Regions from separate parts of the Burkholderia sp. YHN3-13 genome, predicted to be linked through region 1. Evidence: predicted binding sites of a transcription regulator. Region 1 holds the regulator's gene; each other region holds the start of a gene.
What was found. Region 1 encodes HrcA, which represses chaperone genes, less so after heat shock. Its sites were predicted from a motif close to TTAGCACTCNNNNNNNNNGAGTGCTAA; they were not measured.

Region 1 (5,982 bases):
GCTCGACGACAGCTCGATCTTCGCCTTTTCGGCGGCTTCCTTCAGGCGCTGCAGCGCGAGCACGTCCTTCGACAGGTCGACGCCCTGCTCCTTCTTGAACTCGCCGATGATGTAATCGATGATGCGCTGGTCGAAGTCTTCGCCGCCGAGGAACGTGTCGCCGTTGGTCGACAGCACTTCGAACTGCATTTCGCCGTCGACGTCCGCGATCTCGATGATCGACACGTCGAACGTGCCGCCGCCGAGGTCATACACGGCGATCTTGCGGTCGCCCTTCTCGGCCTTGTCGAGGCCGAACGCGAGCGCGGCCGCGGTCGGCTCGTTGATGATCCGCTTGACCTCGAGGCCCGCGATGCGGCCGGCGTCCTTGGTCGCCTGGCGCTGGCTGTCGTTGAAGTACGCCGGCACCGTGATCACGGCTTCCGTGACCGGTTCGCCGAGGTAGTCTTCGGCCGTCTTCTTCATCTTGCGCAGCACTTCCGCCGAAACCTGCGGCGGCGCGAGCTTTTCGCCGTGTGCTTCGACCCATGCATCGCCGTTGTCGGCCTTGATGATCGAGTACGGCATCAGGCCGATGTCCTTCTGGACTTCCTTCTCTTCGAAGCGGCGGCCGATCAGGCGCTTCACCGCGAACAGCGTGTTCTTCGGGTTGGTCACCGACTGACGCTTGGCCGGCGCGCCGACGAGGACTTCGTTGTCGTCCATGTACGCGATGATCGACGGCGTGGTGCGCGTGCCTTCCGAGTTCTCGATGACCTTGACCTGGTTGCCTTCCATGATGGCGACGCACGAGTTCGTGGTGCCGAGGTCAATACCGATGATCTTTCCCATTTTTCCTAATCTCCAGAAATGCCTGTTTGCTGCGCGAAAACCCGCGTTTTGGGGCGGTTTCGCGCGCCAGAATTCAACTCTGTTCCCGAAATGCGTCCGTCCGGTTCGTTTTCAAGACCCGACGAGCGATGCGGATATTAAATTTTTTCAATCGCCGCCGGTAGCCGGATCGTGCAGGCCATCGCCCGCCGCCGCGACCTTCGCGCGCGCCGCCGACACGGCCGCCTGGAACTGCGCGAGGCCATGCCAGCCCGTCGCGCGGCCCAGCCGCTTGCCGCGGTGGAAAAAGAACCACGTCGGCACGCCGTGCAGCCCGAAGCGGCGCCCCAGCTGATGGTGTTCGTACACGTTGCAATGGAACCACTTCAGATCCAGCGCGCGGATCGCGTCGGGCTGGGCGAGCATCGCCTTCTTCGCGATCTCGCAGTTGAAGCAGTCGACGCCCCAGAAGAACACCACCGCCAGCGCGTCGCCCGCGCCGTCGAGCGCCGCGTCGAACGAACCGGCGTCGAGCGCCTGCATGTCGAACGCGTCGAACGCGGCCGGATCGACGCCGGCGGGCACCATGGCGGCGGCCTTACTTCGGCTGGGCGACGGTGACGAGCGCCGGGCGCAGCACGCGGTCGGCGATCGTATAGCCCTTTTGCAGCACGGTGACGACGGTGTTCGGCTCCTGCTCGGCCGGCACCATCGAAATCGCCTGGTGCTGGTGCGGATCGAACTTCTCGCCGACCGGGTTGATGGCGACGACGCGGCCCTTCTCGAGCGCGCTCGTCAGCTGGCGCAGCGTCAGCTCGACGCCTTCCCGCACCTTCGCGATGTCGCCGGAGGTGTCGCTGACGGCCGCTTCCAGGCTGTCCAGCACGGGCAGCAGGTGTTCCGCGAAGCTCTCGATCGCGAACTTGTGCGCCTTCGACACGTCGTCCTGCGCGCGGCGGCGGACGTTCTCGGTCTCGGCCTTCGCCCGCAGGAAGCTTTCCTGCAGCTCGGCGACCTTGGCTTGAGCCTCCGCGAGCGCCGCGTCGGCGGCTTCGGCGGCGGGCGCGGCGCCTTGCGCCGCCTGCTTCTCGCTGCCGTTGTCTTCGGCCGATTGGGGTGCCGGGTTCTCTTGCGTGTTTTCCATGTCGCTGAAAGTCGATTAGAGGTTGAAGCCAAATCGGCAATCGCCGGATCGTATAGATCGTATAACCGGCGGTACCGCACATTGCTGGTGCAGATAAGGGCGGAAACTGCGATTTCAAGAGGGTTATTCGCCGGCATTCTCCAATGCCGCGAAACAACCGCGCGTTTCGCCGGTGCATGCGCCGCATAGTCCGCCAGATCGGGCGAAACGGCCTGTAACAACGCTTACCGGGCAAGGACTAGCTCCGCACAGGCCGGCTGCACTACACTCCACTCAAGCGTCGGAAAAGCGTGTTTACCCTAGCTGACCGACGCCTTACACCACCTGGCGCCGTTTTCACCCTTGTGTTCGAGGGGAGTACCGTGAAACTGACCTTTGCGATATCGGTGGTCGCGCTGGTACTCATTGCCGGCACCACCACCATCTGCCTGTCGGGAGCCGTCACCGACCGCACGACCGAATACGGCAGCGCGCGGGCGACCTTCGACCAGATGTTCAGCTCCCACCAGAAAATCTGTCGATGATGCGCCGGTCGCGCTTCGTCGGCCGGCCGTGCAGTTCGGCCGCCGGCTCGCGATACGTGCGGCGCCGCTCCAGTTCGGCGAGCCGCGCGGCCCGCCCCGCTTCCGTTTCCTGGTAAAGCGTCTGCGCGACGCTCGCCGGCCCGCGGACGTCGCACACGCCCAGCACGGCAATGTGCCAGACGATGCCGTCGATCGCAATCTCGACCTCGTCGCCGACCCGCACGTCCTTCGCCGGCTTGACCGCCGCGCCGCCGATCTTCACGTGCCCCTTGTCGACCGCATCGGTCGCAAGCGAGCGCGTCTTGAAGAAGCGGGCCGCCCATAGCCATTTGTCGATGCGCAGCTTCGCGCCCGGATCCGTGGAAATCCTGTAATTCATGTCGGCCTCCGCCGGGCCGCCCCAGGGAGGCTCGCCGCCCCGTCGGGCGGCGGCGAACCAGGCGGGCGTGAGAGTCGTTTCATCTCAGTTCACCGTCTCGGGCTGCGCGGCCTTGACCGGCCAGCCCTGCAGATTCTCGGCGACGATCTCGCCGAGCGCGCCGATCCACGCGTGCGCGCCGTTCAGGCACGGAATGCGGTGGAACGTCTTGCCGCCGCCGGCGAGGAACTCGTCGCGCACTTCCATGCCGATTTCCTCGATCGTCTCCAGGCAATCGGCCGTGAAACCGGGACAGAACACGTCGGCCCGCCGCACGCCGGCCTCGCCGAACTCGCGCAGCGTCGGCGCCGTGTACGGCTGCAGCCATTCGGCCTTGCCGAAGCGCGACTGGAACGTGACGCGGCACTCGGTCGTCGACAGCCCGAGCGCGGCCATCAGCAACGCGCCCGTCTGCTGGCACTGGTCGTGATACGGGTCGCCGAGGTCGAGCGTGCGCTTCGGCACGCCGTGGAAACTCAGCACGAGCTTGTCGCCGGCCGCGAAGTCGGGCCGGCCGTGCTGTGCCCAGTACTGGCGCACCTGCTCGGCCAGCGCGTGGATATAGGCCGGATGGTCGGCGTAGTGCCGCACCGTGCGGACTTCCGGCTGGTTGCGCATGCGCGCGAGCGCGTCGAAGGCGGCATCGAACGCGGTGGCCGTGGTCGACGCCGAATATTGCGGATACATCGGCATCAGCAGCACGCGCTCGACGCCCGCGCGCTTGAACTGCGCAAGCGCGTGCGAAATGTTCGGGCTGCCGTAGCGCATCGCGTAGTCGACCATCACGTGATAGCCGTTCGACGCGAGCAGGTGCCGCACGCTGTCGGTCTGGCGCTCCGAGTACACGCGCAGCGGCGAGCCTTCGGGCATCCAAACGGCCGCGTACTTCTTCGCGGAGGCGCGGCCGCGCAGCGGCAGGATCAGCGTGCGCAGCAGCACCTGCCAGACGGCCTGCGGAATCTCGACGACGCGCGGATCCGACAGGAATTCGGCCAGGTAGCGCCGCACGGCGCGCGGCGTGGGTGCGTCGGGCGTGCCGAGATTGATCAGCAGCACCCCGATGCGATGGGCAGCAGCGATGCTCGAAGGCGGCTCAAGATCGAAACGCATGGGCAAGAACGTGCTCGGGGCACGGGACCGGACGGCTCTCAATTATAGCGGGCCGCCCCTTGCCGTTCGGCCGACTGTCGGCGCGGGCGGCATGACGACATGATGACGGGGCGGGATCAGGTGCCGATTGCAGGCTATTGCTGGCTCAGCGTGAGCGACAGCAGGCGCGCGGTGATGTCGACGATCGGTATCACGCGGTTGTACGCCATCCGGGTCGGGCCGATCACGCCGAGCGTGCCGACGATCTTCCCGTTCACCTCGTAAGGCGCGGTGACGACGCTCATTTCCTCGATCGGCACGAGCGTCGATTCGCCGCCGATGAAGATCTGCACGCCCTGGGCGTGGCTCGACACGTCGAGCAGTTGCAGGAGGCCCGTCTTTTGGTCGAACACGTCGAACAGCTTGCGCAGCCGCGCCATGTCGGACGACAGATCCGCCACTTCGAGCAGGTTGCGCTCGCCGGAAATCAGCACGGTGTCCTCGGTGTCGGGCACCTCGGTACTGGCCGTCACGGCCGCGTGCATCAGCGTGGTCATGTCGCCGCGCAGCTGGTCGATCTCGTCGCGCAGGCGGCGGCGCACCTCGTCGAACGACAGGCCGGCGAAATGCGCGTTGATGTAGTTGGACGCCTCGGTCAGCTGCGACGGCGAATAGTCGCGCGGCGTCGCGAGCATGCGGTTCTGCACGTCGCCCTCGGGCGTGACGATGATCAGCAGGATGCGCTTGTCGGACAGGCGCATGAACTCGATCTGCTTGAACACGTGGCTGCGGCGCGGCGTCAGCACGACACCCGCGAACTGCGACAGGTTCGACAGCACGCTCGCGGCGGCGGCGACCACCCGCTGCTGCGGCTCGCCGGCCTGCAGCGTGTGCTGCACCTGCCGCGCGACGGCCTCGGCGTCGATCGGCGCCTCGACCGTCAGCATCGTGTCGACGAACAGCCGATAGCCGCGCGGCGTCGGCACGCGGCCGGCCGACGTGTGCGGGCTCGACACGAGGCCGAGCTCCTCCAGGTCGGACATCACGTTGCGGATCGTCGCCGGGCTCAGCTCGAGCCCGGAGTAACGGGACAACGTGCGCGATCCGACTGGCTGACCGTCGGCGATATACCGTTCGATCAGGGTTTTCAGGAGGGTTCGTGCGCGAGGATCTAGCATGGTGGAAAATTTTAGCGCAACCGCGCGACCGCGGCGAGTGGCGTCGGCCACCGTTGCGCGGGCCGGCCCGATCCGGCCCCGTCGGCGCACAGCCGGTTCTTTTCGTCAACGAGCTATGGTGTAATGCCGGCATGAAAACCGGTAATCAGTTCAATACTGTCGCGCTCGTCGGCCGGAGCAACACGCCCGGCATCGCCGAACCGCTCGCCACGCTGGCCGCCAGCATCGCGAAGCTCGGCTTCGAGGTCGTGTTCGAAGGTGACACCGCGCGCGAGATCGGCATCACCGGCTACCCGGCGCTCACCCCGGCCGAAATCGGGGCGCGTGCGGACGTGGCGGTCGTGCTCGGCGGCGACGGCACGATGCTCGGCATCGGCCGCCAGCTGGCGCCGTACCGGACACCGCTGATCGGGATCAACCACGGGCGGCTCGGCTTCATCACGGACATCGCGGCCGCCGACATGCACGCGCTCGTCCCGGTGCTGCTGTCCGGCAAGTTCGAGCGCGAGGAGCGCGCGCTGCTCGAGGCGCGGATCATGCGCGACGGCGAACCGATCTACCACGCGATCGCGTTCAACGACGTCGTCGTGAACCGCAGCGGCTTCTCCGGGATGGTCGAGCTGCGCGCGTCGGTCGACGGCCGATACATGTACAACCAGCGTTCCGACGGCCTGATCGTCGCGACGCCGACCGGCTCGACCGCCTACGCGCTGTCGTCGGCCGGCCCGATTCTGCATCCGCAGCTGGCCGGCGTCGTGCTCGTGCCGATCGCGCCGCACGCGCTGTCGAACCGGCCGATCGTGCTGCCCGACGACTCGA
Region 2 (5,982 bases), on a different contig from region 1:
TTCGAACCCGTCCGCCTCAATGGCCGCCGCTGGCCGTCCCGCACCATCGAGCGCGCGCCCGTGTGGATGAGCACCGACCTGCGCGACGGCAACCAGTCGCTGATCGAGCCGATGAGCATCGAGCAGAAGCTCGAATTCTTCGAGATGCTGGTGGCGATCGGGTTCAAGGAGATCGAAGTCGGTTTTCCGTCGGCGTCGCAAACCGACTTCGATTTCGTCCGCAAGCTGATCGACGACCAGCGGATTCCCGACGACGTGACGATCGAGGTGCTCGTGCAGTCGCGCGAGGACCTGATCGCCCGCACGTTCGACGCGCTCGAAGGCGTGCCGCGCGCGATCGTGCACCTGTACAACGCGGTGTGCCCGTCGTTCCGCCGCATCGTGTTCGGGATGTCGAAAAACGACGTGAAGGCGCTCGCGATCGACGGCACGCGCATCATCAAGGCGCACGCCGACGCGCGCCCCGACACGCAGTGGACCTTCCAGTACTCGCCGGAAACCTTCAGCATGACCGAGCTGACGTTTGCACGCGAGATCTGCGACGCGGTCGCGCAGACGTGGCGCCCGACCCGCGACCACAAGATGATCGTCAACCTGCCGGCCACCGTCGAAGCCGCAAGCCCGAACGTGTTCGCCGACCAGATCGAATGGATGGACCGCAACCTCGCGTATCGCGACAGCATCGTGCTGTCGGTGCATCCGCACAACGACCGCGGCACCGCGGTGGCGGCGGCCGAACTCGCGCTGCTCGCGGGCGCCGACCGCATCGAGGGCTGCCTGTTCGGCAACGGCGAACGCACCGGCAACGTCGATCTCGTCACGCTCGCGCTGAACCTCTACACGCAGGGCATCGACCCGGGCCTCGACTTCTCCGACATCGACGCGGTGCGCCGCGTCGTCGAACGCTGCAACCAGATTCCCGTGCACCCGCGCCACCCGTACGCGGGCGACCTCGTGTTCACCGCGTTCTCGGGCTCGCACCAGGACGCGATCCGCAAGGGTTTCGCGCAGCAACGCCCCGACGCGGTCTGGGAAGTGCCGTACCTGCCGATCGACCCGGCCGACCTCGGCCGCAGCTATGACGCGGTGATCCGCGTGAACAGCCAGTCCGGCAAGGGCGGCGCGACGTTCCTGCTCGAACGCGGGATGGGCTTCACGCCGACGCGGCGCGTGCAGATCGAATTCAGCCACGCGGTGCAGACGCTCGCGGACGCATCCGGCGAGGAAGTGACGGGCGACGCGATCTGCGCGCTGTTCACGCGCGAATTCTTCGAGACCGACGGCCCGGCCGCGCGCCACGGCGGCAGCGCGCGCTGGCAGAACCGCGAGATCGCGGCGGCGCCCGCGGCCGCGACCGAGTCGGAGCCGGAGGACGCCGTGCGACGATTCGCCGCGGCCTTCGCGGCGGCGGCCGGCGCCGCGATCGACGTCGCGTCGTGCGAATCGGTGCGCGCGACGGACGGACGGTTCGCGGTATCGGTCGGCTGCCGGGTCGGCGACGCACCGCTGCGGCACGGCGTCGGCCTGCATGCCGATGCGGCGAGCGCCGCGCTCGACGCGGTCGTCAGTGCGATCAACCGATCGGCGTGGCACTGCACGGACCACCGCGCGGCGGCCTGACGGCCGCGCATCGACCGAGCGTTCAAACGTCAGCGAGCGGAACGACCGCCCGTGCGCCGCGCGATCCGCGCCGCACGGGCCAGCAAAAAGCGGCCCAGAAGGCCGCTCGATTCGGGGGCATGAAAAGGAGCGCGACGCGCGCTCATGTCTCGGTCGCGCACCGCGTCGCCTGCCACGCGAGCAGGCACCAGCGCCCCTGTTCCTCGGTGTGGACGGACGTATAAGCGATCGGGAAGACCAAGCCGCCGTTGTTCGTTTCCATCTCGATCAACGCGCGCCCGGTGACGACGCAGGTTTCGCCGCCGACCGGCAGCACGTCCTGCGACTGGATTTCGATCTGGCGATAGCGGCGGCGGCCGGCGACGATGGCATCGATGAACTGCTGCTTGGTTTCGCGTTTGCCGTTGGTGTGCACGAAGAACACCTTGTCCGACAGCAGCGCGCCGAGCGCCTCGCCGTCCCCGTCCACCATCGCCCGGAACCGATCGCGCTCGAGCGCGCGGATCGCATCGATCACCTTCGCCATCGCCTGACTCCTCGGCAACGCGCCCGCCGTGCGCGGGCGTGCGGATCAGAAGTTGTACTGCACGTAGAACTGGTGGAAATTTATACCAGGATTCGGCTCTTTGATACCCGCGTTAGACACATGTTCAAAACGGTAGCCGACCTGATACTGTTGCCGTTGGCCGAACTGCACGCCGACGCCCCCGGTCGGCGCGAACTGGAACGCGGTCGACAGCGAGAAGTTGTTCGAGATCGTCGGATGGGTCAGGAGCCGGACCCCGCCGCCCGCCTCGATGAACGGGCGAATTTCGCCCGTGCTCTTGATGAAGCGGAACAACGGCGTCACGCCGAATTCGCCGATGCTGCCGTGGACGTTGCCGCCCGTGTGCCAGTATCCGGCGTGCCCTTCGACGACGAACGCGAAGTGCCAGCCGCCGACCTGCCACCAGTTCCAGCCCGGATCCCACACGACGCCCAGGTCGCCCTTGTCGATCCCGCGCCGATCCGAAAACCCGCCGCCCGCCTGGATCCCCCATCGATCCGCGAACGCCGCACCCGATCCGCCCAGCAGGGACGCCGCCAGCAACGCATGCAGCGCAAGCCGGCTGCGGGGCCGGCGATTCTTCTTATTGTTCATCTGACACTCCAACTTTTTGGGTTGAATGGAGCCTGCCGCGACGGCCTGGCCCGAGCGAACTGAATGGTATGGTAAAGGACTTTTCGGATCGGCATCACGAAGCGAAATGGCTTGCTTCCAAAACGGCAAAAATCGAAATCGTCTACTGATTACCATCAGAAACAACGGTTTACGGAACTTCGCGTCGCGCCCCGGGTCGCAAATTAGACTATCGATTCGACTTCTTCGATAGAAAAACGGGAACTCGGATGCCCACGTCCGCTCTAAGGATTAGCACTCGTCTTCCGGGAGTGCTAAGATGGCCCACGGAATCTCATTCGAGACCGGGGGTTTGTCCCTGATTCCAAAGGAGTTTTTAGTGAGCAACGCCCTGACCCTCCCGAACACCCTGAGCCCGACGCCGGCCAAGGCCGAATCGGCAGGCTCGCTGGCGCTCGCAGCCCAATCGATGTTGCCCGGCCAGCTCGGCAACATCGACGCGTACATCCAGGCCGTCAACCGCATTCCGCTGCTGACCGCCGAAGAGGAACGCCGGTACGCAACCGAATTCCGCGAGGACAACAACCTCGACTCGGCGCGCCGCCTCGTGCTGTCGCACCTGCGTCTGGTCGTGTCGGTCGCACGCAACTATCTCGGCTACGGCCTGCCGCACGGCGACCTGATCCAGGAAGGCAACATCGGCCTGATGAAGGCGGTGAAGCGTTTCGACCCGGCGCAAAACGTGCGCCTGGTGTCGTACGCGATCCACTGGATCAAGGCCGAGATCCACGAGTACATCCTGCGCAACTGGCGCATGGTGAAGGTCGCGACGACGAAGGCGCAGCGCAAGCTGTTCTTCAACCTGCGCAGCCACAAGAAGTCCATGCAGGCGATGACGCCCGAGGAAATCGACGGTCTCGCGCAGGAACTCAACGTCAAGCGCGAAGACGTGACCGAGATGGAAACGCGCCTGTCGGGCGGCGATATCGCGCTCGAAGGGCAGGTGGAAGACGGCGAGGAATCGTACGCGCCGATCGCCTACCTGGCCGACTCGCACAACGAGCCGACCGCCGTGCTCGCCGCGCGTCAGCGCGACATGCTGCAGACGGACGGCATCGCGCAGGCGCTCGAGGCACTCGACGCGCGCAGCCGCCGCATCATCGAGGCGCGCTGGCTGCACGTCGACGACGACGGCTCGGGCGGCTCGACGCTGCACGATCTCGCCGCCGAATTCGGCGTGTCCGCGGAACGCATCCGCCAGATCGAAGCGAGCGCAATGAAAAAGATGCGCACGGCCCTCGCCGAATACGCGTAAATCCCCGGCGCTCGAGCGCGCCTCGTCGAAAACCGCTGCCCGACCGGCAGCGGTTTTTTTTCGCCCGTCTTTTTAGCGGACTTTCACGCGCTTCCGCATGCGCTTCTCTTCCCGCTTCTCTTCCCGCTTCTCTTCCCGTTTCTCCGCTCGTTTCCCTTCCCGTCTCTCCGCCGATTAATTGAGCTGATTCATCAGGTATTCGGCCATTTGCGGGCCCCTTCCGCATAACCTTGATCTGCCTCAACTTTTGCCCCTCGTTTCGCGACGGTCTGCCGCAGCGCAGCACTCGGCATCGGAAAGCAGTCCTTTTAAAATTGGCATGTCAGGCGCAAAAGGATTAAAACAGCTTCACGGCCGTCATAAATCCGACGTAAAGTCGCCCCAAATCCGACGTAAATCGATTCAGGATAATCACCTTGATCTCGATCAATAAAGAGCCTGCGCCGCCTTCCCCGCGGCCGCCCGGCACGATCGGCTGGCGCGCGCGCATCGCCGCGTGGGCACGCGGACCGACCCTCGCCCGCGACATCACCCTGGTGCTGATCGTCAAGCTGATCCTCCTGATGTCGCTCAAATACGCATTCTTCAATCATCCGCAGGCCGAGCACATGTCGCTTCCGCCTGCCGCCGTCGCCGAGAAGCTGCTCTCGGTACCGGCGCCTGCATCTACCGAGGGAGACCACCATGATAAGTAGCGATGTCGTCGATCTGTCACGTCTGCAGTTCGGCATCACGGCGCTCTACCACTTCCTGTTCGTGCCGCTGACGCTCGGCCTGTCCTGGCTGCTCGTCATCATGGAAGCGGTCTACGTGATGACCGGCAAGCAGGTCTACAAGGACATGACGCAGTTCTGGGGCAAGCTGTTCGGGATCAACTTCGCGATGGGCGTGACGACCGGCATCACGCTCGAATTCCAGTTCGGCACGAACTGGTCGTACTACTCGCACTACGTCGGCGACATCTTCGGCGTGCCGCTCGCGGTCGAGGGGCTGATGGCGTTCTTCCTCGAATCGACGTTCGTCGGCCTGTTCTTCTTCGGCTGGAACCGCCTGTCGAAGGTCAAGCACCTGATCGTCACGTTCCTCGTCGCGCTGGGCTCGAACCTGTCCGCGCTGTGGATCCTCGTCGCGAACGGCTGGATGAACAACCCGGTCGGCGCCGAGTTCAACTACCAGACGATGCGCATGGAGCTGACCAGCCTGTTCGACGTGCTGTTCAACCCGGTCGCGCAGGTGAAGTTCGTGCATACGGTGTCGGCCGGCTACGTGACGGCCGCGATGTTCGTGCTCGGCGTGTCGTCGTGGTACCTGCTGAAGAAGCGCGACGTCGACTTCGCGCTGCGCTCGTTCGCGGTCGCGGCCGGCTTCGGCCTCGCGGCGACGCTGTGCGTGATCGTGCTCGGTGACGAATCGGGCTACACGACCGGCGAAGTGCAGAAGATGAAGCTCGCCGCGATCGAATCCGAATGGGAAACGCAGCCGGCGCCCGCGTCGTTCACGCTGATCGGCATTCCGAACCAGGAAGAACAGCGCACCGACTACGCGATCAAGATCCCGTACGCGCTCGGCCTGATCGCGACGCGCTCGATCGACGAGCCCGTGATCGGCCTGCGCGATCTCGCGAAGCACAGCGAGGAGCACATCCAGAGCGGGATGATCGCGTACGGCGCGCTGCAGAAGCTGAAGGAAGGCGACACGAGCGCGGCCACGCGCGCGTTGTTCGACCAGCACAAGCAGTATCTCGGCTACGGGCTGATGCTCAAGCAGTTCACGCCGAACGTCGTCGATGCGACGCCGGAGCAGATCAAGGCCGCCGCGAAGAAGACGATTCCGCCGGTCGCGCCCGTGTTCTTCTCGTTCCGGATCATGGTGTTCCTCGGCTTCCTGTTCCTCGCGACCTTCGTCGCCGCGTTCTGGTTCTGCGCGC
Region 3 (5,982 bases), on a different contig from region 1:
TCAGCGTCGCGGTCGTCAGCCCGTCATACGTGCCGCCGCGGTTCAGGCCGCCGCGCAGGTTCGCGAGGTATTCGCTGGTTTCGGTGATCTGCAGCGTCGCGCCGTACTTGCCGAGCCACGGGCGGATGCCGCCCATGTCGCCGAGCAGGCTCTGGCGCGTCCAGATGCCGGTCCACATGCCGGCCGGCTTCGCCTGGATCGCGAGGTCGGCCTCGGGCGCTTCGGGCTGCGCGTCGACCGACGCGGCGGCGAACGCAGCGCCGCTCGCGAACGATGCGCACGCGAGGACGGCCGCACAGGCGGCGGGGCGCATCCGGGTGCGGACGCGGTCTCCATGGAACGACGCAACCTTCATATCAAATTCCTGGTTCTAATTGGTTTGGAGTCCTGCTTGTCGGTCGCTGTCCCGACGCTCGGCACCGATCGGCCAGGGCATGAAGAAGAGCGCAACGCGGCGCATCGTAGGAGTGTCGAATGGGAATGTCAATGTAAACGAGAATGATTCGCATCTAAATTACTGAATGTAATGGGAGGGCTTACGGATGGGGGCCGACGGGTGTTTTTCGAAAGAAAAAACGTAAATATCGGCGTAATGAAAATGAATGCTTCGATGCGGGGCGATGGATCGCCGGCAGGGGGGGCGGGACGGGCACCGGGCGCGTTGTGGCTGACGGAATCGGCGCCTGCGCGGGTTTTTCGATGCGATGTCGCCGGTCGCAGGAACTCCGTGCTTACCCGGTGTCCAAACGGGGCTGGATGCGATTCGCGGGCCGCGCGGGCTCGCCCGCCAAGCCGGGTAGCGTGGGTCAGGGTTTTGTTTTAAAAGGATTTTTCGTGATTTTCGGGTATTTTCCCCGCTTCCGTGCCGCGTTGAAAATTCGTCCGGTTTCCCTTCTTGAATTTGTCAAAACCCGTCCATATAATTAGCACTCGCTGCACGAGAGTGCTAACAATTCTCTGCCGGGCGACAAGCCGGGCAGATTCCCTAAGCGTTCTTCAATCTCAGTCAAGAGAGGAGTGAATATGAACCTTCGTCCTTTGCACGATCGCGTGATCGTCAAGCGCCTGGATCAGGAAACCAAGACCGCCTCGGGCATCGTCATCCCCGACGCCGCTGCTGAAAAGCCGGACCAAGGCGAAGTCCTGGCCATCGGCCCGGGCAAGCGCGACGACAAGGGCGCACCGATCGCGCTCGACGTGAAGGTTGGCGATCGCGTCCTGTTCGGCAAGTACGCAGGCCAGACCGTGAAGGTCGACGGCCAGGAACTGCTGGTCATGCGCGAAGAAGACATCATGGCCGTGGTCAACGCGAAGTAAGCGTCCTCCGACGGTACATATTCCCAAGAATTCAAGGAGTTAGAAGATGGCAGCTAAAGACGTCGTATTCGGCGATTCCGCCCGTTCGAAGATGGTCGAAGGCGTGAACATTCTCGCCAACGCAGTCAAGGTCACGCTGGGTCCGAAGGGCCGCAACGTGGTGCTCGAGCGCAGCTTCGGCGGCCCGACGGTCACCAAGGACGGTGTGTCGGTCGCGAAGGAAATCGAGCTGAAGGACAAGCTCCAGAACATGGGCGCGCAAATGGTCAAGGAAGTCGCTTCCAAGACCAGCGACAACGCAGGCGACGGCACGACGACGGCAACCGTCCTCGCGCAATCGATCGTTCGCGAAGGCATGAAGTACGTCGCATCGGGCATGAACCCGATGGACCTGAAGCGTGGTATCGACAAGGCAGTCGCAGCGGCTGTCGACGAGCTGAAGAAGATCAGCAAGCCGTGCACGACGAACAAGGAAATCGCACAGGTCGGCTCGATCTCGGCGAACAGCGACACGTCGATCGGCGATCGCATCGCTGAAGCGATGGACAAGGTCGGCAAGGAAGGCGTCATCACCGTCGAAGACGGCAAGTCGCTGGCTGACGAACTCGACGTCGTCGAAGGCATGCAATTCGACCGCGGCTACCTGTCGCCGTACTTCATCAACAACCCGGAAAAGCAAGTCGCCGTCCTCGACAACCCGTTCGTGCTGCTGCACGACAAGAAGGTGTCGAACATCCGTGATCTGCTGCCGGTGCTCGAGCAAGTCGCGAAGGCTGGCCGTCCGCTGCTGATCATCGCCGAAGACATCGAAGGCGAAGCGCTCGCAACGCTGGTCGTGAACAACATCCGCGGCATCCTGAAGACCGTTGCGGTCAAGGCGCCTGGCTTCGGCGATCGTCGCAAGGCGATGCTGGAAGACATCGCGATCCTGACGGGCGGCCAGGTGATCGCCGAAGAAACCGGCCTGACGCTCGAGAAGGCAACGCTGGCAGAACTGGGCCAGGCGAAGCGCATCGAAGTGGGCAAGGAAAACACGACGATCATCGACGGCGCAGGCGAAGCCGTGAACATCGAAGCACGCGTGAAGCAAGTGCGCGCGCAAATCGAAGAAGCGACGTCGGACTACGACCGTGAAAAGCTGCAAGAGCGCGTGGCCAAGCTGGCCGGCGGTGTTGCAGTGATCAAGGTCGGTGCTGCGACCGAAGTCGAAATGAAGGAAAAGAAGGCACGTGTCGAAGACGCACTGCACGCAACGCGCGCAGCTGTGGAAGAAGGCATCGTGGCAGGTGGCGGCGTTGCGCTGATCCGCGCTCGCACCGCGATCGCAGGCCTGACCGGCGCGAACGCCGACCAGAACGCCGGCATCAAGATCGTGCTGCGCGCGATGGAAGAGCCGCTGCGCCAGATCGTCACGAACGGCGGCGAAGAAGCCAGCGTCGTGGTGGCGGCCGTTGCTGCAGGTACGGGCAACTACGGCTACAACGCAGCAACGGGCGAGTACGTCGACATGGTTGAAGCCGGCGTCGTCGACCCGACCAAGGTCACGCGCACCGCACTGCAGAACGCAGCGTCGGTTGCTGGCCTGCTGCTGACGACGGACGCAGCTGTCGCAGAACTGCCGAAGGAAGACGCACCGATGCCGGGCGGCATGCCGGGCGGCATGGGCGGCATGGGCATGGACATGTAATCGACCTCGGTCGATGGTGTCCGGGACGCGCAGCGATGCGCGTTCCAGCCAAAAGAAAAGACCCGCAGCGATGCGGGTCTTTTTTTATTGGTGCGAGGATCTTGATGTGCGTGCGGGGCGGCCGGAGGCGTTGCGCCCGCAGCGGCGCGGCAGGTGCGACGGCGGGGCATGCCCGCCGTGCTCGCGTTAATGCCGGTGCGACGTCCGCGATACCGGATCGGCCTTCACGGCCGGCGGCGTATCCGATTCTTCATTGCTGCGCGCCCAGAAGAACCGGTCGGGCAGGTAGGCGCCCATGCCGGGCCGGAACGCGTCGCGCACGGCCTGGTACAGGTACTCCTGCGCCTCGCGCACCGCTTCGGGCGGTTCCTGGCCGTTCGCGAGCAGCGCCGCGATGGCCGCGCCGAGCGTATCGGTGATGCCCATCAGCCGGTGCGGCGAGCGATCCCACATGTCCTCGCGAAGCTGGCCTTCCTCGCCGTACAGCGTGTTGACGAGCCGGTGCGAGCCCGTCTCCGACGACAGGATGTACTCGCAGCCCTGCGACAGCAGGTGCGACACGGCGGCGTCGAGATTCGGCGCCTCGGCGTCGCCGTCCGGCTGCGCGAGCGCGATCAGCGTGGCGTGATCGGCGACCAGCAGCGTGGTTTGCGGCGCCAGCAGGTCGGCGATCGACTCGCGCAGGTCGTCGGCCGCGAGCACGTGCTCGTCGTCGAGCGTGAAATCCGGCGCGAGCACGAGCGGCACGCCGTCGTAGTCGGCGACGACCTCGGCGATCGCACTGACGACTTCCGCGCGCGTTGCCGCGCCGATCTTGAACGCGGCGACCGGCATGTCCTCGAGCAGCATGCGCGCCTGGGCGGCGACGACTTCGGGGTCGAGGCCGGTCACTTCGTCGCAGGCGGCGGAGTCGCGCACGGTGTAGCCCGTCAGGACGGACACGCCGTGACAGCCCATGCTCGCCAGGGTCATCAGATCGGCTTGGAGGCCGGAGCCGCCGGTGGGATCGGACAGGCCGAAGGTGAGGACGATCGGAGGGGCGTTGCTGGACATGTAAAAATGGGGCAAGAGAAAAACGGAAAGCGACGGAGATGCGGACCGCGAGGCGAGTGGCCGTTTTCGGCCCTGTGTTGCCCGGCAGGCCGCACTTTTCAGCCATTATGCGGTGGAATCCGGCCCGCACGACGGATTTTTTAGCGCAGCGCAACGTAGTCGCCGTCCTCCAGCGCGATTGCTAGGCAGTCCGGCCCCGACACGGTACCATCATGGCTCCCGAATTTACCGACTTTTCCCGACGCGGCTAAGATGGAATACAAGAGCTGGATGTGCCTGATTTGTGGCTGGATTTACGACGAAGAAGCCGGGCTGCCGGAAGAGGGCATTGCCCCGGGCACGCGCTGGGAAGACGTCCCGATCAACTGGACGTGCCCCGAATGCGGCGCCCGCAAGGAAGACTTCGAGATGGTCCAGATCTGATCGGACCGCTGGCCCACGGACACTCCGCTCCGGCCTCGCATCGGCCCGGCGCTCGCGCGCCGCGGTTCGGGCGAGCGACTTGACGATGACAGGCGCGCGTGTCCATGACGTCCGATCCGGCGAACGTTCCCCACCCTGACGCACTGCCCAACCCGCGCGGCGGGGCCGTGCGCGCGGCCGACGCATGGCTTGCGGCGGCCGCCGACGCATTCGGGCGGCACGACGATGCGGCTGCGCCGCTGTCCGCCGCCGCGGCGGTGCTGGCGGAAGCCGGCTGGCTGCCGGCCGCGCGGTTCGCCGGGCAACTGGCGGCCGCCGCGCCGCTGGTCGCCGCCGAGCCGACGTCGGCCGGCTGGCGTGGCGCGCTGCGCGACTTCCGCGCGGCCGTCGGGCGTCACAACCTGCGCGAGCTCGCGTGCTCGCCCGTTCTCCTCGACCATTTCCGTGCACTGCGCGCGCAAAGCGCCGCCGACCTGCGTGCCAGCGCGCCGCCCGACGCGCTCGCGCTGGTCGGCCGCGCGGTGCCGCCGGCCACGTTGCGCGCGCTGCCCGACGCGTTAGCGGCCCGGTTCCGCGCCCGCTACGAGCAGGCGCTGCTCGGGCTGCTGCGCGCAGAGCGCGGCGCGCCCGACGCGGCGCTGGACGAACTCGATGCGATGCAGGTCGCGCTCGCCGACGACGGGCCATACGATTTCTGGCGGCTCGCGAACGCGTGCCTGCGCGCGCTGCGCGCAAGCGGCGCGCCCGAGCTGAAACGCTTTCTCGCGCGGACCAACCTGCTGCTCGCCGAACAGGTGCGGGGCCGGCGCAGCGCGCCGCCCGAGATCGTGCGAGAGACGGTGGCGCTGCTGTGGCGCGATTTCGCGCTGTTCGGCGCCGCGGCCGAGGACGTCGCGCTCGTCGAGGTGCTGCACGACTACGGGCTGACGGTCGACTGGCACGTCGCCGGCACGCCGGCGTCCGAGGCGTTGTGGGAAGCCGATGCCGCGCGGGCCGAGCACGATGCGGTCGCCGTCGCGCCGACCCGCGCGCTCGGCGTCGTGACCGTCAACGCGCATGCGTACGAGGATTTCCTGCAGACCGCCGATGCGTCGATGGCCGACCTCGCCGCCGATCCGGCCCGAGCCGACGCAGGCGCCGCCTGGCACGCGTCCGGCGCCGCCTACCGGGTCGGGACGGCCGCGTGCGCGCTCGGGCTCGGCCACGCGGCACTGCTGGCCGATACGCTCGGCCTCGCATGGCGCCGTGCCGCCCACGGCATGCCGCTCGCGGACGGCGGCCTCGACGCGCACGGCCACGCGTCCGACATGCTGCGCGCGGCGCTGCTGAAGATCGCGGCCGGCGTCGCGCCGCCGGACCTCACCGCGGCATCCGGCGCGCTCGGCACGGCGCTCGGCCGGACCTGACGAACGAGGGGACGGGCAGATGGCGGCGCCCCTTGTCGCGCGGGCCTGCAACACGCTGCCGACAGCACCCGCGCGCGTGTTAGAGTGCCGTGTGAT
Region 4 (5,982 bases), on a different contig from region 1:
CGTCGTGTTCAGGCGTGCACGGAGAGGACTACGGCGCGCACCGTCCGCCAGGCGGCAGGACGATGGCTCGGGAGGGAGGCACAGGCGTCCTGCCTGTCAGGCAGAAAAGCAACTCGGAGGACGAGGACTTCGGAGGCGCATGTCGCGTGCTCGGTGGTGGATGGCGAACCCATTCTAGTGAACGTATTCGCCGGCGCAAGTAAAAAGGTCGTAAAGGCGTGAGAGCGGTGTGTCGGTGCCCGGTTCGACCTGCCGGCCACCGCATTTCGCCGCTTCCATGCAACAACGCGTGACGACTTGCGTCGCCACGCGTTACGCGTCCTGCCCGGCTGCGCGCGCCGGTGAACCGGCGCGCACGGCCCGTCGTCAGAAATCGAAGCCCGGCCCGCCCGCACCCGGGCCGCCCGGTGCGGCAGCCGGCGCCGCATCCTTCGGCGCTTCGAACACGGTCGCATCGGTCGTCAGCAGCAGCCCGGCCACCGACGCCGCGTTTTGCAGCGCCGTGCGCGTGACCTTGGTCGGATCGAGCACGCCCGATTCGACGAGATCGCCGTACTCGCCCGTCTGCGCGTTGTACCCGAAGTTGCCCGTGCCTTCCGCGACCTTCGCGACGACGACGCTCGCTTCCTCGCCCGCGTTCGTGACGATCTGGCGCAGCGGTTCCTCGAGCGCGCGCAGCACGATCTTGATGCCCGCATCCTGGTCGGCGTTCACGCCTTTCAGTTCGCGGATCGCCTGCCGCACGCGGATCAGCGCGACGCCGCCGCCCGGCACGATGCCTTCCTCGACGGCCGCGCGCGTCGCGTGCAGCGCGTCGTCGACGCGGTCCTTCTTCTCCTTCACCTCGATTTCGGTCGCACCGCCGACCTTGATCACGGCAACACCGCCGGCCAGCTTGGCCACGCGCTCCTGCAGTTTTTCACGGTCGTAATCGGACGTCGCCTCGTCGATCTGCACGCGGATCTGCTTCACGCGCGCCTCGATGTTCTTCGCATCGCCCGCGCCGTCGATCACGGTCGTGTTTTCCTTGCCGACCTCGATGCGCTTCGCCTGGCCGAGCTCGGCGAGCGTCGCCTTCTCGAGCGTCAGGCCCGTTTCCTCCGCGATCACCTGCCCGCCGGTGAGGATCGCGATGTCCTCGAGCAGCGCCTTGCGGCGATCGCCGAAGCCCGGCGCCTTGACCGCGACCGTCTTCAGGATCCCGCGGATGTTGTTGACGACGAGCGTCGCGAGCGCTTCGCCTTCGACGTCTTCCGCGATGATCAGCAGCGGCCGGCCCGACTTCGCGACCTGTTCGAGCACCGGCAGCAGGTCGCGGATGTTCGAGATCTTCTTGTCGTGCAGCAGGATGTACGGGCTTTCGATCTCGGCGATCTGCTTGTCGGGATTGTTGATGAAATACGGCGACAAGTAGCCGCGGTCGAACTGCAGCCCTTCGACGACGTCGAGCTCGTCGGCGAGCGACTTGCCGTCCTCGACGGTGATCACGCCTTCCTTGCCGACGCGGTCGATCGCCTCGGCGATGCGCTGGCCGATCGATTCCTCGCCGTTCGCGGAGATCGTCGCGACCTGCGCGATTTCCTTGCTCGTGGTGGTCGGCTTGCTGATCTTCTTCAGCTCGTCGACGGCCGCCGCGACGGCCTTGTCGATGCCGCGCTTCAGGTCGAGCGGGTTGAGCCCGGCCGCCACGTATTTCTGGCCTTCACGGACGATCGCCTGCGCGAGCACCGTGGCCGTCGTCGTGCCGTCGCCGGCTGCATCGCTGGTGCGCGACGCGACTTCCTTCACGAGCTGCGCGCCGATGTTCTGCAGCTTGTCCGCGAGTTCGATTTCCTTCGCGACCGACACGCCGTCCTTCGTGACGACGGGCGCGCCGAAGCTGCGTTCGAGCACGACGTTGCGGCCCTTCGGCCCGAGCGTCACCTTCACCGCGTTCGCGAGGATGTTCACGCCTTCGGTCAGTCTTGCCCGTGCGACGTCGCTGAAAATGATTTCCTTGGCTGCCATGATTGCGCTCCGTTATTGATTGACGACCGCGACGATGTCTTCCTCGCGCAGCACGAGAAACTCGTTGCCGTCCACTTTGACGGCCTGGCCCGCGTACTTGCCGAACAGCACGCGCTCGCCGATCTGCAGGTCGGGCACGATGCGCTGGCCGTCGGCATCCTTCCGGCCGGGGCCAACGGCGATCACTTCGCCCTGGTCGGGTTTTTCGGCGGCGCTGTCGGGGATCACGATGCCCGACGCGGTGGTGGTTTCCTGGTCGAGTCGCTTCACGATCACGCGGTCGTGCAAGGGGCGTAGGCTCATTTTTTCGTCCTGTGCTGATCTGTCGGATTGGGCTGGCACTCTTCAACAGAGAGTGCTGACGAGTATAAAAACGGGCAGCGGCGCGATCCAATAACGGATTTGCACAAGCATTCGCGTCGTCGTGCAAAGCGCAGGGACCCGGCTATTGCGACGCGGACTGCTGGGCGACCGGCGAGCAAATCGGGTGGATCGTCTCGCCGGCGAGCACGCGCTTCACGAACGGAATCGAATCGGCGAGCGACGCGTTCACGGTGCCGTTGTGTTCGCGGCCCGCGTACAGGTGTGCCTCGACCGTCGTGCCCGCCGCGCACGCGTCCTTCGCCAGCGCGAGTTCGAGCGGCGCCAGCCCGTCGTCCGCGCCCGCGCCGATGAAGACGGGGGTGGCGAGCTTCAGTGTCGGATATTTCAGGTAGTCGTCCCACCATGCTTTCAGCCGCGCATCGCCGCCCGGCTTGACCGTATTCGCGTGCGTGAGGTGCGCGAGCGCCGCGTCGTCCTCGAGCGACGCGAGGCAGCCGATGCGCGATTGCTCGAGAATCGGCAGCGCGCGGTCGGTCAACACTTCGTCGGCGCGCAGTGACGGGTCGATCTGCTGCGCCGACAGCACCGAGTAGAACTGGTACGCAAGCGTCGGGTCGACGCGGTCGGGATCGCGCCGGTAGGCCGTCTCGAACGGCGGCAACGACGCGAGCGTGGCACGCGACGCGTTGTAGATCGTCCCGGTCGCGACGGTCGCGCGGATCGCCAGTTCCGGCGCGTAGACGGGTGCGTAGCCGGCCGCCGCGATGACGGCCGAGCCGCCTTGCGACTGGCCGACGAGCACGACTTCGTTCGCGAGGCCCGGCACGCCGCCGAGCACCGCACGCACGCTGTCGAGCAGCGTGTAGCTGTTCGAGCGGTTGTTGAGCTGCGGATTCGGGCCGGGCGTGCCGAGGCCCTGGTAGTCGGTCGCGACCACCGCGAACCCTTGCTGAAGCCATGCGTTCAGGTAGCGCACGTCGCGATACGAGCGGCCGAACCACGACGGCGCGCAGATATCGGCCATCCCGAACGTGCCGTGCGCCCATGCGACGATCGGCCAGCCGCCGGCCGGCGGTGTGCCGCGCGGCACGAACAGCGCGCCCGACACCGCGATCGGCGTCCGGCCGCCGACGCCGTCGGTCGATGCATACAAGATGCGCAACTGCCGCGCGGCGCCCGCGAGCCCGAGCGTGGCCGGCAGTGGTTCGGAGCGCAGCAGCGCGCCGGGAGTGGCCGGGATGTCGCGGTCCCACGTGTAGAACGCGGACACGCGGCCGTCGCCCTGCAGCGGATCGGGCACGGGAACATGGCCGGGCGAGGCCGCGAGCGAAACGACGGAAGGCACGGCGAGTGCCGAGATGAGCAGCGCGCGCGCGGCAACACCGCGCAGGGGAAGGAGCGTCATGGTCGGATGAAGGTGGATGAGATCGGATGCACCGTGCAAGGCCGGTGCGGGCCGACCACGACGCAAGTTTCGAACCAGCACGTTCGTTGCGCACGCCACGCGCGGTGCGGCGGGCAACCGGTCGGCACCACGCGGATGGTGCACGTGCACGCGCTGCGCGTCGCGCAGCAATCGCGGCCGGTACAGTGTTGCTCCCGCAACAGGCGCACGCTCGCGGATAGCATCGCGCGGGTCGGGCATCGCGCGAGCGCCACGCCGGCCGGCCCGCGCAGCGCGCACGCCGGGTTGGCACGATTGCTGCTGATCCGGTGGCCGTGCGTCGCGGTGTCGCGACGCGAGTCCCTCCGTCCATCCGATCAAGGAAACCGTTCTCATGTCCGTCACCCAAGCCATCGACAGCGGCGAACTCGTGGCATTCGTCGAGCGCGCCACGCGCGAGTTCACGCAGGCCGCGCGCGTGCTGAAGGAAACGCGCACGTTGTCCGCGACCAACACGTTCCAGGCGTTCCAGCGCGTGCCGGGCACGGAGCTCGTCGTCGCGCTGTCTGCGCCGAGCCCGTGGGCCGCGTCACAGGACATTCAACCCGTCGTCGTGACGCTCGACGGCGACGTGCTGCACGGCGACGCGCGCGCGGGCGGCAACGGCCCGCGTTACGCGGGCGTGTTCCGCGAGGCGCCTGAAGTGGACGTCGTGATACACGTGCATGGCCCGTATCTCGGTGCGTGGGCGAGCGCGCATCGCCCGCTGCCGATCCGTTATGCGCCGGCCGCGCGCTACACGCGGGCTCGCGAGATTCCGGTCTACGTCGATCGTCGCCCGGGCGAGCCGCGCTTCATCGTCGATACGATCCGGCGCGATCCCGACGTGCCGGCAATCATCGAGGCAAACGGCGGCGCGACGTTCTGGGGCAAGTCGATCCTCGACGTATCGAAGTACATCCTGATCCTCGAGGAAGCCGCGTATTTCCAGGCGCTCGCGGAACCGCTCGGCGGCTCGCTCGACTTCGGGCCGGGCGCGCTCGAACAGCAGTGGAAGATGACCGGTCTTGCCTGACGCCGCACGGCGGCCGACGCAATCCGGCCGCCGTCATACCGATAGCTCGATGAATTGGTTCGTGGCCGGCGTGCGCCTTGCTATCGTCGAACCTTCCCCGTTCAACACGCCGGTCGTGCCATGGCCATCTTCAGCTTGCCGGACCCGACTTCGCACGCGATCACGATCCGCGCGAAGGCACTGACGTTCGACGATCCCAAATCGCGGGTGCTGCTCGAACGCATCCAGCTCGTCGCACCGAGCGATGCGACGGTGCTCGTCACCGGCGAGAGCGGCACCGGCAAGGAGCTGATCGCGCGCCTCGTGCATTCGCTGAGCGAGCGCCATGACGGCCCGTTCGTCGCGGTCAACTGCGGCGCATTTTCCGAGACGCTGATCGAAAGCGAGCTGTTCGGCCACGAGCGCGGCGCGTTCACCGGCGCAATCAATGCCCAGCCCGGCTGGTTCGAATCCGCGAATCGCGGCACGCTCTTTCTCGACGAGGTGGGCGACCTGCCGCTGTCCGCGCAGGTCAAGCTGCTGCGCGTGCTGCAGGAGCGCGAGGTGACGCCGGTCGGCTCGCGCAAGACCGTGAAGATCGACGTGCGGCTGGTCGCGGCGACCAACGTGAATCTCGAGGCGGCGGTGCGCGCGGGCAATTTCCGCGAGGACCTGTACTACCGGCTCAACGTCGTGAAGCTGAGCCTGCTGCCGCTGCGCGAGCGGCCCGGCGACATCGCGCCGCTGATCGAGCATTTCATCGACACCTATGCGAAGCGGCTGCGCGTGGCCGCGCCGACGCTGACCGACGCCGCACGCGCCCGACTGCATGCGCATGCGTGGCCCGGCAACATCCGCGAGCTGGAGAACGTGATCCACCACGCGGTGCTGATCTGCGCGGGCGGGGCGATCGACGTCGGCGACCTGCAGTTCTCGGCGCTGTCGCTCGCGCCCGACACGGCCGGCGCGCCGGGTGCGGCCGCCGCACCGCCGCGCCGCGCACGCGACGTCGCCGAAGCGACCGAGGCGCTGCGTCATGCGGTGATCGAATTGCTGGATCTGGGAACGCCGGCGCTTTGGCAGCACATCGAGGACACCGTCTACCGCAGCGTGTTCGACTACAGCGATCACAACCAGCTGCGCATGTCGCGCCTGCTCGACCAGTCGCGCAACATCGTGCGAGCGCGGCTCGCGCAGCTCGGTATCCTGAAGC

Region 2: rpoH (RNA polymerase sigma factor RpoH) is a predicted target of HrcA. The motif match lies at 3,032-3,058, and genes of this name have one in related genera.
Region 3: groES (co-chaperone GroES) is a predicted target of HrcA. The motif match lies at 924-950, and genes of this name have one in related genera.
Region 4: AC0KUR_RS03625 (co-chaperone GroES) is a predicted target of HrcA. The motif match lies at 2,343-2,369, and genes of this name have one in related genera.

The regions. Positions count from the first base shown of each region.
Region 1 covers NZ_JBVVNQ010000007.1:123,783-129,764, forward strand. Annotated here, with positions in the region: gene dnaK (molecular chaperone DnaK) at 1-831, opposite strand, end outside; gene AC0KUR_RS18060 (thioredoxin family protein) at 979-1,398, opposite strand; gene grpE (nucleotide exchange factor GrpE) at 1,409-1,954, opposite strand; gene AC0KUR_RS18070 (hypothetical protein) at 2,317-2,478, shown strand; gene AC0KUR_RS18075 (RNA-binding S4 domain-containing protein) at 2,450-2,857, opposite strand; gene hemH (ferrochelatase) at 2,942-4,006, opposite strand; gene hrcA (heat-inducible transcriptional repressor HrcA) at 4,141-5,163, opposite strand; gene AC0KUR_RS18090 (NAD kinase) at 5,295-5,982, shown strand, end outside.
Region 2 covers NZ_JBVVNQ010000006.1:39,294-45,275, forward strand. Annotated here, with positions in the region: gene leuA (2-isopropylmalate synthase) at 1-1,620, shown strand, start outside; gene AC0KUR_RS15935 (nuclear transport factor 2 family protein) at 1,763-2,146, opposite strand; gene AC0KUR_RS15940 (acyloxyacyl hydrolase) at 2,192-2,761, opposite strand; gene rpoH (RNA polymerase sigma factor RpoH) at 3,120-4,055, shown strand; gene cydP (cytochrome oxidase putative small subunit CydP) at 4,472-4,750, shown strand; gene AC0KUR_RS15955 (cytochrome ubiquinol oxidase subunit I) at 4,740-5,982, shown strand, end outside.
Region 3 covers NZ_JBVVNQ010000012.1:281-6,262, forward strand. Annotated here, with positions in the region: partial or broken gene AC0KUR_RS24390 (carbohydrate porin) at 1-355, opposite strand, end outside; gene groES (co-chaperone GroES) at 1,024-1,317, shown strand; gene groL (chaperonin GroEL) at 1,364-3,004, shown strand; gene AC0KUR_RS24405 (hydroxymethylpyrimidine/phosphomethylpyrimidine kinase) at 3,191-4,057, opposite strand; gene AC0KUR_RS24410 (rubredoxin) at 4,310-4,480, shown strand; gene AC0KUR_RS24415 (hypothetical protein) at 4,585-5,886, shown strand.
Region 4 covers NZ_JBVVNQ010000001.1:811,434-817,415, reverse strand. Annotated here, with positions in the region: gene groL (chaperonin GroEL) at 367-2,007, opposite strand; gene AC0KUR_RS03625 (co-chaperone GroES) at 2,020-2,310, opposite strand; gene AC0KUR_RS03620 (lipase family protein) at 2,453-3,736, opposite strand; gene AC0KUR_RS03615 (class II aldolase/adducin family protein) at 4,110-4,790, shown strand; gene AC0KUR_RS03610 (sigma-54 interaction domain-containing protein) at 4,911-5,982, shown strand, end outside.